Regions from separate parts of the Orenia marismortui DSM 5156 genome, predicted to be linked through region 1. Evidence: a T-box and tRNA genes for the amino acid it is inferred to sense, from the RefSeq annotation. Region 1 holds a T-box; the other holds one or more tRNA genes.
What was found. The T-box of region 1 lies ahead of pheS (phenylalanine--tRNA ligase subunit alpha). A T-box ahead of a tRNA ligase gene usually reads a tRNA of that ligase, here a tRNA-Phe.
Positions count from the first base shown of each region.

Region 2: it has a tRNA-Phe gene. The T-box ahead of pheS (phenylalanine--tRNA ligase subunit alpha) is inferred to sense a tRNA for this amino acid. The anticodon was not compared.

Region 1 is NZ_KB900617.1:1,301,617-1,306,449, reverse strand. Features, by position in the region: gene OREMA_RS0105905 (potassium channel family protein) at 1-434, shown strand, start outside; gene OREMA_RS0105900 (TrmH family RNA methyltransferase) at 615-1,418, shown strand; T-box leader at 1,510-1,786, shown strand; gene pheS (phenylalanine--tRNA ligase subunit alpha) at 1,868-2,887, shown strand; gene pheT (phenylalanine--tRNA ligase subunit beta) at 3,013-4,833, shown strand, end outside.
Region 2 is NZ_KB900621.1:101,533-106,365, forward strand. Features, by position in the region: gene OREMA_RS0111850 (sugar ABC transporter permease) at 1-395, shown strand, start outside; gene OREMA_RS0111855 (sugar ABC transporter permease) at 407-1,249, shown strand; tRNA gene OREMA_RS0111860 (tRNA-Lys) at 1,498-1,573, shown strand; tRNA gene OREMA_RS0111865 (tRNA-Glu) at 1,666-1,741, shown strand; tRNA gene OREMA_RS0111870 (tRNA-Val) at 1,958-2,033, shown strand; tRNA gene OREMA_RS0111875 (tRNA-Asp) at 2,178-2,255, shown strand; tRNA gene OREMA_RS0111880 (tRNA-Phe) at 2,287-2,362, shown strand; gene OREMA_RS0111885 (thymidine kinase) at 2,563-3,165, shown strand; gene OREMA_RS0111890 (P1 family peptidase) at 3,162-4,079, opposite strand; gene lgt (prolipoprotein diacylglyceryl transferase) at 4,159-4,833, opposite strand, start outside.

The sequences.
Region 1 (4,833 bases):
GTATTGGTGAGAATATTCATGCTAATATATTAACTACTTTAATGTTAAAAGAATTAGGAGTGAAAACAGTTGTTGTAAAGGCACAAGATAGATTGCATGGTAAGGTATTAAGCAAGGTTGGTGCAGACAGAATTGTATATCCAGAAAGGGATATGGGAATAAGAATTGCTAATAATCTCACTTCATCAAATGTTTTGGAGTATATAGAGCTGGCGCCTAATTATAGTATTGTGGAAATTGCAGCTGATGAAAATATGTATCATAAAACCTTAATCGAGTTAAAGTTAAGAAGTCGTTTTGGTGTTAATGTGATGGCAATAAAAAGCAATGGGGAGATAAATATTTCTCCAGGAGCAGAAGTAAAGATTAATCCTGGTGATACTTTAATTGTAATGGGAGATAATAATAGTCTTGATAAATTGAAAAAAATTTAGTTTGGTAGACTGAAGTTGAAAAAATTTAGATGAAGTGAAGATAAAAAGGTTATCATAAATCGATATTTAATGATATCAAGAGAAAATTATTAGCGATTTGTTAAAAGATTGAGATGTATGATATAATAACTCGTGTTATTAAATTGGGGCATATGATATTAAGAGAGGGGTTATTATATAATGGAGATATCTAGTTTTACAAATGATCGAATTAAATATTTGCGTTCTTTATATCGCAAGAAATATAGAAGGCAAGAAAATAGATTTGTTTTAGAAGGTGTTAGAATTATAGAAGAGGCTATTAAAGAGAAGGCTAATATTCATCAAGTCTTTTATTCAAACTATTTGTTAAGAAATCAGCGAGGAGAAGATTTAGTAAAAGATTTGAAAACTCTTAATATAGAAGTGGTCAAAGTTAGTGATGATATTATACAAAAGGTAGCTGACACTGAATCTCCTCAAGGTATCTTAGCTATAATAGATAAAGTTGAGTACAGTTTATCAGAAATTCTAGATGATGATAATAATCTAATATTAATTGCAGATCAAGTTCAGGATCCAGGTAATTTAGGAACTATTATTAGGACAGCAGATGCAGCTGGTATAGATGGAGTAATTACAACCAAAGGAACAGTGAGTTTATATAATCAAAAAACGATTAGGGCTACTATGGGGTCATTATTTAGAGTTCCAATTTATAGAGAAAATGATCTATTGAAATTAAAGGATAGGCTAATTGCTAAGAATATAAATCTTGTTGTTGGAGATATTAATGCTAATAAGTATCATTTTGAAGTTAATTATTTGGCTTCAACTGCATTTGTTGTAGGAAATGAAGGTAATGGCCCTAGAAAAGAGCTAATTGATTTAGCTGATGAGATGATAAAAATTCCTTTAATTGGTGATGCAGAATCACTTAATGTTGCTATGGCTTCAGGTATAATTATATATGAAGCGGTAAGGCAAAGAATTGATATGGGTTAGTTGTAATTACATAAAAGTTTCTAATTAGTCTTTGCTTCAACCTTGTTATTATTAGATTGCTATGATATAATTTTAAATAAATTGAATTATATAAAAAGTGATGAAAGAGAGAGTAATTTAGAATATCATTTTCTAAGGGAAAGGATATCATAGACTGAAAGTATTCTTAAAATGAATCTAAATGAAGTTCACTCTGGAGCTGCTAGTTGAACTTATAGTAGGCTAAGCCGGTTTTCTGCCGTTATAAGAAGTCAGAGATGATTTATAGGTTAAAGCTATTAATTTAGTAGCTAATGGCTATAAGCCAATAATAACTATAGATTAACTAAGGTGGTAACGCGGAAGTATATTACTCTTTCGTCCTTAATAGGGATGGAAGAGTTTTTTTATGTCAATATAGCTTTGTAAATTTTAAGTTAATATTTTAAAAATATAAGGAGGATTTAAAGATGGAGGAAAAGATTAAAGGGATACAAGCTGAAGCTGTTGACCAAATTGAAAGAGTTGATAATTTGGAACAGTTAGAAAATTTGAGGATTAAGTATTTAGGAAAAAAAGGTGAGTTAACACAGATATTAAGAGGTATGGGAAGTTTATCTCCTGAAGAAAGACCTGTTGTTGGAAAACTAGTTAATCAGGTTAAGTCAAAATTGAATAATTTAATTACTGGTAAAGAGAATAATTTAAAAGAGGCTGCAAAACAAGCTAGGTTAAAAGATGAGAGTATAGATGTTACTTTGCCAGGTGATAGGAATAATTTAGGCAAACAGCACCCATTAACTCTAATTTTTAATGAAATAAAAGATATATTTTTAGGTTTAGGCTTTAAAATTGCTGAAGGTCCGGAAGTTGAAACTGATTATTATAATTTTGAGGCATTAAATTTTCCTGAAAATCATCCAGCTAGGGATATGCAAGATACTTTTTATATTGAAGGTAATACTTTATTAAGAACACATACCTCTTCTGTGCAGGTAAGAACTATGGAGAAAGAAGAAGCTCCAATTAGAGTTATTGCCCCAGGTAGAGTTTATCGATCTGATGAAATTGATGCTACACATACGCCAGTTTTTCATCAGGTAGAAGGATTAATGATAGATAAAGATATATCTTTTGCTAATTTGAAGAGTATCTTAATTAAAGTGGTACATGAGTTATTTGGAGAAGGTAGAAAGGTTAGATTTAGACCAAGTTATTTTCCTTTTACTGAACCAAGCGCAGAAGTAGATGTTTCTTGTGCTAATTGTGAAGGGGAAGGGTGTAATGTATGCTCTGGTACAGGTTGGCTTGAAATATTAGGTTCTGGAATGGTGCACCCCAATGTTCTTAAGATGTCAGGTGTAGATCCAGAGGAATATAGTGGTTTTGCATTTGGTATGGGAGTAGAGCGTATTGCTATGTTGAAATATGGTATTGATGATATTAGATTATTATATGAGAATGATATTAGATTTTTAAAACAATTTTAATTTTGATAGAATTAGTAAATGTTTAAAGGTTTTTAGGTGAGTAATTAGTGTGAATTATTTTAAAAATATCTAAAGACTTTCTATTAATCACTAATTACTAGTAACTAATATAAAGGAGGACAACTATGAAAGTTTCATATAAATGGTTAAAAGAATATATTGATTTTGATTATACACCAGAAGAATTGGCAGAAAAGCTAACTTTAGCTGGTTTGGAGGTAGATGGAGTTGAATATAAAGGTAGAGATATTCAAGATATAGTAATAGGAAAAATTACAGAAAAGAAAGAGCATGAAAATGCTGATAAATTATCTGTTTGTAAAGTAGATGTCGGTAAAAGTGAAGATTTACAGATAGTATGTGGTGCTAAGAATATGTCTGTAGGTGATAAGGTTCCCGTAGCTCTTGTAGGAACAACTATGCCAAATGGTATGGAAATTAAAAAAGCCAAGTTAAGAGGAGTAACTTCTTATGGTATGATGTGTTCTACAAATGAACTAAATCTTCCAGATGATGGAGTAGATGGATTATTTATATTAGAAGGCGATATTAAAGTAGGTAATAAATTAGTTGATGAATTAGAGATAGATGATATTGTTATTGAACTTGATTTAACTCCTAATTTTGCTCATTGTTTAAGTATGATAGGAGTCGCTAGAGAAATATCAGCAATTATAGACAAAGATATAAAATATCCTGAGGTTAAAGTTGAGGAGATAGAAGAGAGTATTGAAGATTGGATTGATGTTAAAGTAGAAGCTCTTGATTTATGTCCTCGATATACTGGGAGAGTGATTACAGGAGTAGAAGTAAGTGATTCCCCATTGTGGTTAAAGAAGAAGCTAGAGGCTGTTGGAATTAGACCTATTAACAATATAGTAGATATAACTAACTTTATATTGATGGAGCTTGGTCAACCGTTACATGCTTTTGATTATGATAAGTTAGCAGATAATAAAGTTATAGTAAGAAGAGCGAAAGCAGATGAAAGAGTAGTAACTTTAGATGAAGAAGAGAGAGATTTAAATGAAGAGATGTTAGTCATTGCAGATGGAGAGAAAGCTATTTGTGTAGCAGGAGTCATGGGAGGAACTAATAGTGAGGTTGATAGTGGAACAAAGAGAATTTTCTTAGAAAGTGCCAACTTTAATCCTGGATCTGTACGAAAGACTTCTCGTAAGTTAAGTATACATAGTGATGCTTCACATCGCTTTGAACGTGGAGTTGATATTAATATAGTAGAGTATGCTTTAGATAGAGCAGCTCAATTAATTGCTGAGTTAAGTGGAGGTAAAATAGTAAAAGGAATTAAAGATATTTATCCCAATAAAGTTGAAGATAAGATAATTGAGCTAAGACCTAAAAGAGTGAGTAATTTATTAGGAGAAGAATTTGCTAAGATAAAGATTAAAAAATTATTGGAGAGATTACACTTTAGCGTTGAAGACAAAGGAGATAAATTGGCAGTTACTATTCCGGCTTACCGAGTAGATGTAGAAGAAGAAATTGATTTAGTAGAAGAAGTAGCTAGATTATATGGTTATGACAAGTTACCTGCTGTTGAGCCTTCTGGAGATATTATTCAAGGTAAGAAAAGCTGGAAGCAGCAAGTAAAAGATCAGACTAGGATTTTATTATCTAAATTAGGTTTATTTGAGGTTCAAAATTATTCTTTTATAAATCCTGATTTTTTTGATAAAATTAATTTGCCAAAAGATAGTTTTATAAGAGATCGAATTGAACTAAGTAATCCTCTTGGGAAAGAATATAGTATCTTAAGAACAACTTTGATACCTGGTTTATTAAATAATGTTCTTCTAAATGATAATAGAAAAATAGAAAACATTGAGCTTTTTGAACTGGGTAAAGTATTTATTCCAAGTGAGGGTAAAGAACTTCCAATAGAAGAGTTAAAATTAGCTGCTGCGATTATGAAAGATGATCTA
Region 2 (4,833 bases), on a different contig from region 1:
TGGCTTTATGTTCAGGAGTAATTCAAAGTATTTCTGATACTTTATATGAGGCTGCTGAGGTAGATGGTGCTACTCCATGGCAGAAGTTTACAAGAATAACATTACCATTGGTATTAAGACAAATTGCTCCACTGATGATTATGCAATTTGCTTTCCATTTTAACAATATGGGAATTATATACCTGTTAAATGATGGTAATCCAGCTGTCTTTGGTAATCAAGGTGGTGCTGGAGGAACAGATATCTTGATTTCTTGGGTTTATAAGTTAACAATGGATAAATTAAAATATAATTATGCTGCTGCTATTTCTATTATAATATTCTTCATAGTAGCTGGATTTAGTGTTTACCAATTTAGAAGAACAAATTCCTTTAAAGAAGAGGAGTTGATGTAATAATGTTGTCAGTGAGCAAGAAAACTCAGCAGAAAATGGGGTTATTTTTCTGTTATGCGGTTATATTTGTAGCTATCATAGCGGTTATTTATCCAACAGTGTGGATAATTGGATCAGCTCTTAACCCAGCTAATAGTTTATACAGTTCTAGAATTATTCCTGAAAATGCAAGTTTAAAGAACTTTAAAGAATTATTGACTAGTGAACAATATAAATTTAAATATTGGTATTGGAATAGTATTAAGATTGGTGCACTTAATTCATTCTTTTCAGTAATTTTAACAGCACTTACAGCTTATATTTTCTCTAAGACTAGATTTTGGGGAAGAAAGTATGGATTAATGACCTTCCTAATCATACAGATGTTTCCTGGGATGATGTCAATGGTAGCAATTTATGTATTGTTGAATATGTTTGGTCTATTAGACACACATACAGGGATACTAATTGTATATCTTGGGGGAGCTGTACCATTTTCTACATGGATGATTAAAGGATATTTTGATACAATTCCTTCAAGCCTTGTAGAAGCTGCTACAATTGATGGTGCTAGCCGTTTTAGAATCTTTTGGCAGATAATGTTGCCGTTAGCTAAGCCTATGTTAGCTGTAGTAGCAATGCTTAACTTTATCAATCCTTTTAATGACTTCTTATTAGCTCAACTTATTTTGAGAAGTCCAGAAAAACAGACTTTGGCAGTAGGATTATACCAAATGATTAGTGCTCAGTTTTCTAATGACTGGACATTATTCTCTGCTGGTGCTGTATTAGCTGCTGTACCAATTATGATCTTTGTTCTTTCCATGCAGAAGTATTTTGTTGGTGGACTTTCTGCTGGAGCTACAAAAGGGTAGAAACAAAAATAAAAACATCTGGCATATGCCAGATGTTTTTATTTTTATACTTTTGAGAAGAAATATTTATATTAATTTATATTGATATTAAGAATTTCTTTAATCTAATTTATTAATATTGTTATAACATTACTAATAAATACTTAGTTAACTAGAATAATTATACTAAAGGTAGGAAATAATAAATATTTTATAAAAAGTTATTGACATTCTATTTGTTTTATTATATTATTTATAAATGTGAGTGAGGGCCATTAGCTCAGTTGGTAGAGCATCTGACTTTTAATCAGGGTGTCGGAGGTTCAAATCCTCCATGGCTCACCATTTTAAATCAATTAACAATGTATAATTAATAATTGATAATTAAAGGTCTTCTAATTATAGATTTTAAATTATTAATTATAAATTAATCCTATGCCCCCATCGTCTAGTGGCCTAGGATAACGGGTTTTCATCCCGTCGACAGGGGTTCGAATCCCCTTGGGGGTACCAAAATACTTTAAGATTTCACGAAGGGTTTTTGTTTTGAAAAACCTGAAGGGGTACCAAAATAATTTATAATTACACGTAGTGCTTTAGATTTGTAAAACACGGAGGGGTACCATTAATTAGCTACTAGCTACTAGCTTCTAGCTATTAGTCACTAGCTTAAAACCTTTTTAAGGTCTAAGCCAGTAGCCAAAAGCTGGCAGCCAACAGCTAAAACAAGGGCGAATAGCTCAGTTGGGAGAGCACCTGCCTTACAAGCAGGGGGTCACAGGTTCAAGTCCTGTTTCGCCCACCAAAAATTTCTGATTTTAATACGCAATGAAATTTTTAGTATTAGGCCATCGAGGCCGTCACACCATTTATTTAGCCATTAGCTTTTAGCAAAATCTTAAAAGATTTAGCCAGAGGTCAACAGCTAGAAGCCAAAAGCTAACAATACGGGGATGTGGTGGAGTTGGTTTACCACGCCGGCCTGTCACGCCGGAGGTCGCGAGTTCGAGTCTCGTCATCCTCGCCATTTTATTTTTTGAGAACTAATTTATAAATTTGGCGAAATAGCTCAGTCGGTAGAGCAGAGGATTGAAAATCCTCGTGTCCCCGGTTCAAGTCCGGGTTTTGCCACCATTTTAAATTAAACTATACTATAAAATGATACTTATATAATACATATAAATTTAACGATTAAGTTGCTCAAGAAAAGAGTAACTTTTTTTGATTTTAATATATAAATTTAGTATTTTTTAGTCTTTTTGATAGATTATTTTTTTATTAATCAAGAACATGGATAATCTAATAATGTAAATTACTAAGGGGATGATATTAAGATGCATGGGTATTATGGATGTGTCAATACAGGTTGGCTAGAACTAGTTACAGGAGTTATGTTTTCTGGAAAGAGTAGCGAGTTAATTAGAAGAATAGAAAGAGCTGTTATTGCTAAACAAGAGGTATTAGTCTTTAAACCAAGCATAGATAATAGGTATAGTGATACCGAAATAGCAACACATAATGGGATTACTATAAAAGCTCAGATTGTTGATAATATTAGTCAGATTAGAAGAATAATAAAAGAGGAGAGTCAGCAAAAGGAGATAGATGTAGTAGCTATTGATGAAGGACAATTCTTTTCAAATGATATTATTTCATTAGCAGATGAATTGGCTGAAGATGGTTATCGGGTTATTATAGCTGGACTAGATACTGATTTTGCTGGAAGGGGTTTTGGGCCTATTCCAGAATTAATGGCAAGAGCAGAATATGTTAGCAAATTACATGCAGTTTGTGTTAAATGCTCTAATCCAGCTACTAGAAATCAAAGGTTAATTGACGGAAAACCGGCAAGTATTAATGATCCAATTGTAGTAGTAGGTGCTGATGAGAAGTATGAGCCTCGTTGTCGTGCTTGCCACCAATTAAAGAAAGGTTAGCCTAGATTAACTGCTTGAATGGCTTTTACAATTGCTCTTCCCATCACATCACTAGCGGCAGTAGCCAGTAAGTTAATATCGATATTTTTATGCCCAGTGCTCATAGCAAAGATAGTATCTCCATCTAACATAGTATGGACAGGATTAATATGCTTTGCATAACCATTATGAGCTACTTGGGCTATTTTTGTAGCTTCTGCTTTACTTAGTTTGGCATTAGTTGCAATAACTCCAATAGTTGTATTCTTTCCAAAGCCTTTAATTTTTTTCTTTTTCATTGCTTGATAAGTGTTAATGAATCTACCCTCATCATCTTGGCAACCAGCAATTATATCTCCTTTATGATTATAAATATCACCAAAAGCATTTAGTCCAACAATAGCTCCGATATAGATATCATTATTCAATTTGAGGCTGGAACTTCCTAATCCGCTAGGAGTAGCATGTTTTTGTCCTAATAGCTTTCCTACAGTACATCCCATTCCAACGCCTACTTTTCCAAGACGTTTTTCATTAGAGGAGGCAGCTTTTACAGCATGATACCCCATCTTGAAATTTGGTCTAATTGTAGGATCACCTACCCCTAAATCAAAGAGAACAGCAGTTGGAATTATGGGTACCTTTGTAACTCCGACATCAAATCCAATATTAGCTTCTTCTAAAGCAGACATTGCCCCATCAGCAGCTGCTAAACCAAAAGCACTACCACCTGATAATAAGATGGCATTTACTTTTTCAATCATATTAATCGGGTTTAATAAATCTGTTTCTCTAGTTCCTGGAGCAGAACCTCTTACATCTACTCCAGCTACTGCTCCTTCTTCTGCTAATATTATTGTACATCCAGTCATTCCATCCTTGTTATGTGCATGGCCAACTTTAATTCCTGGAATATCAGTAATATAATCTTTCATGCTAACCTCCTTATATATGTATATGAGTAGAAGCGTATAAGAAAAATATAATATTATCTAAATGATGAATTTACTTTCTTTATTTTAACTTACGTTTATAATAACTTACACCAATAGAAGTTATTATAATAAGAATACTAATAACTTGTGCTATGCGAAGTGGTCCTAACATTAAGCTATCTGTTCTCATGCCTTCGATAAAAAATCTTCCTAGGGAGTATAGGCTTATATAAGTTAAAAATACTTCTCCTTTTTTTAGAAAGCTCTGTTTCTTCCAATAGAAGAACAAAAATAAGAATATAGTTAAGTTCCAAATAGATTCATACAAGAAAGTAGGATGATAATAAATACCGTTTATATTCATCTGTTCTATGATCCAAGTAGGTAAGTGTAAACCTTCCAAAAATGATTTACTTACTGGGCCACCATGAGCTTCTTGATTCATAAAGTTTCCCCAGCGTCCAATAGCCTGTCCTAAGATAAGACTAGGAGCTGTGACATCTGCTAATGTCCAGAAATTAACTTTATTTTTCTTGGTAAAAATTATAGCAGCTATAATTGATCCAATTAAAGCTCCGTGTATTGCTATACCTCCATGCCAAATAGCAATTATCTTATCAGGGTTATATCTATAATAATCCCATTCAAAAATGACATAATAAATACGTGCACATACAATAGCAAAGGGTATAGCTAAAATTACTAAATCAAGAACAAGGTCAGGGTTCATTTTTCTTCTTTCGGCTTCTTTGCT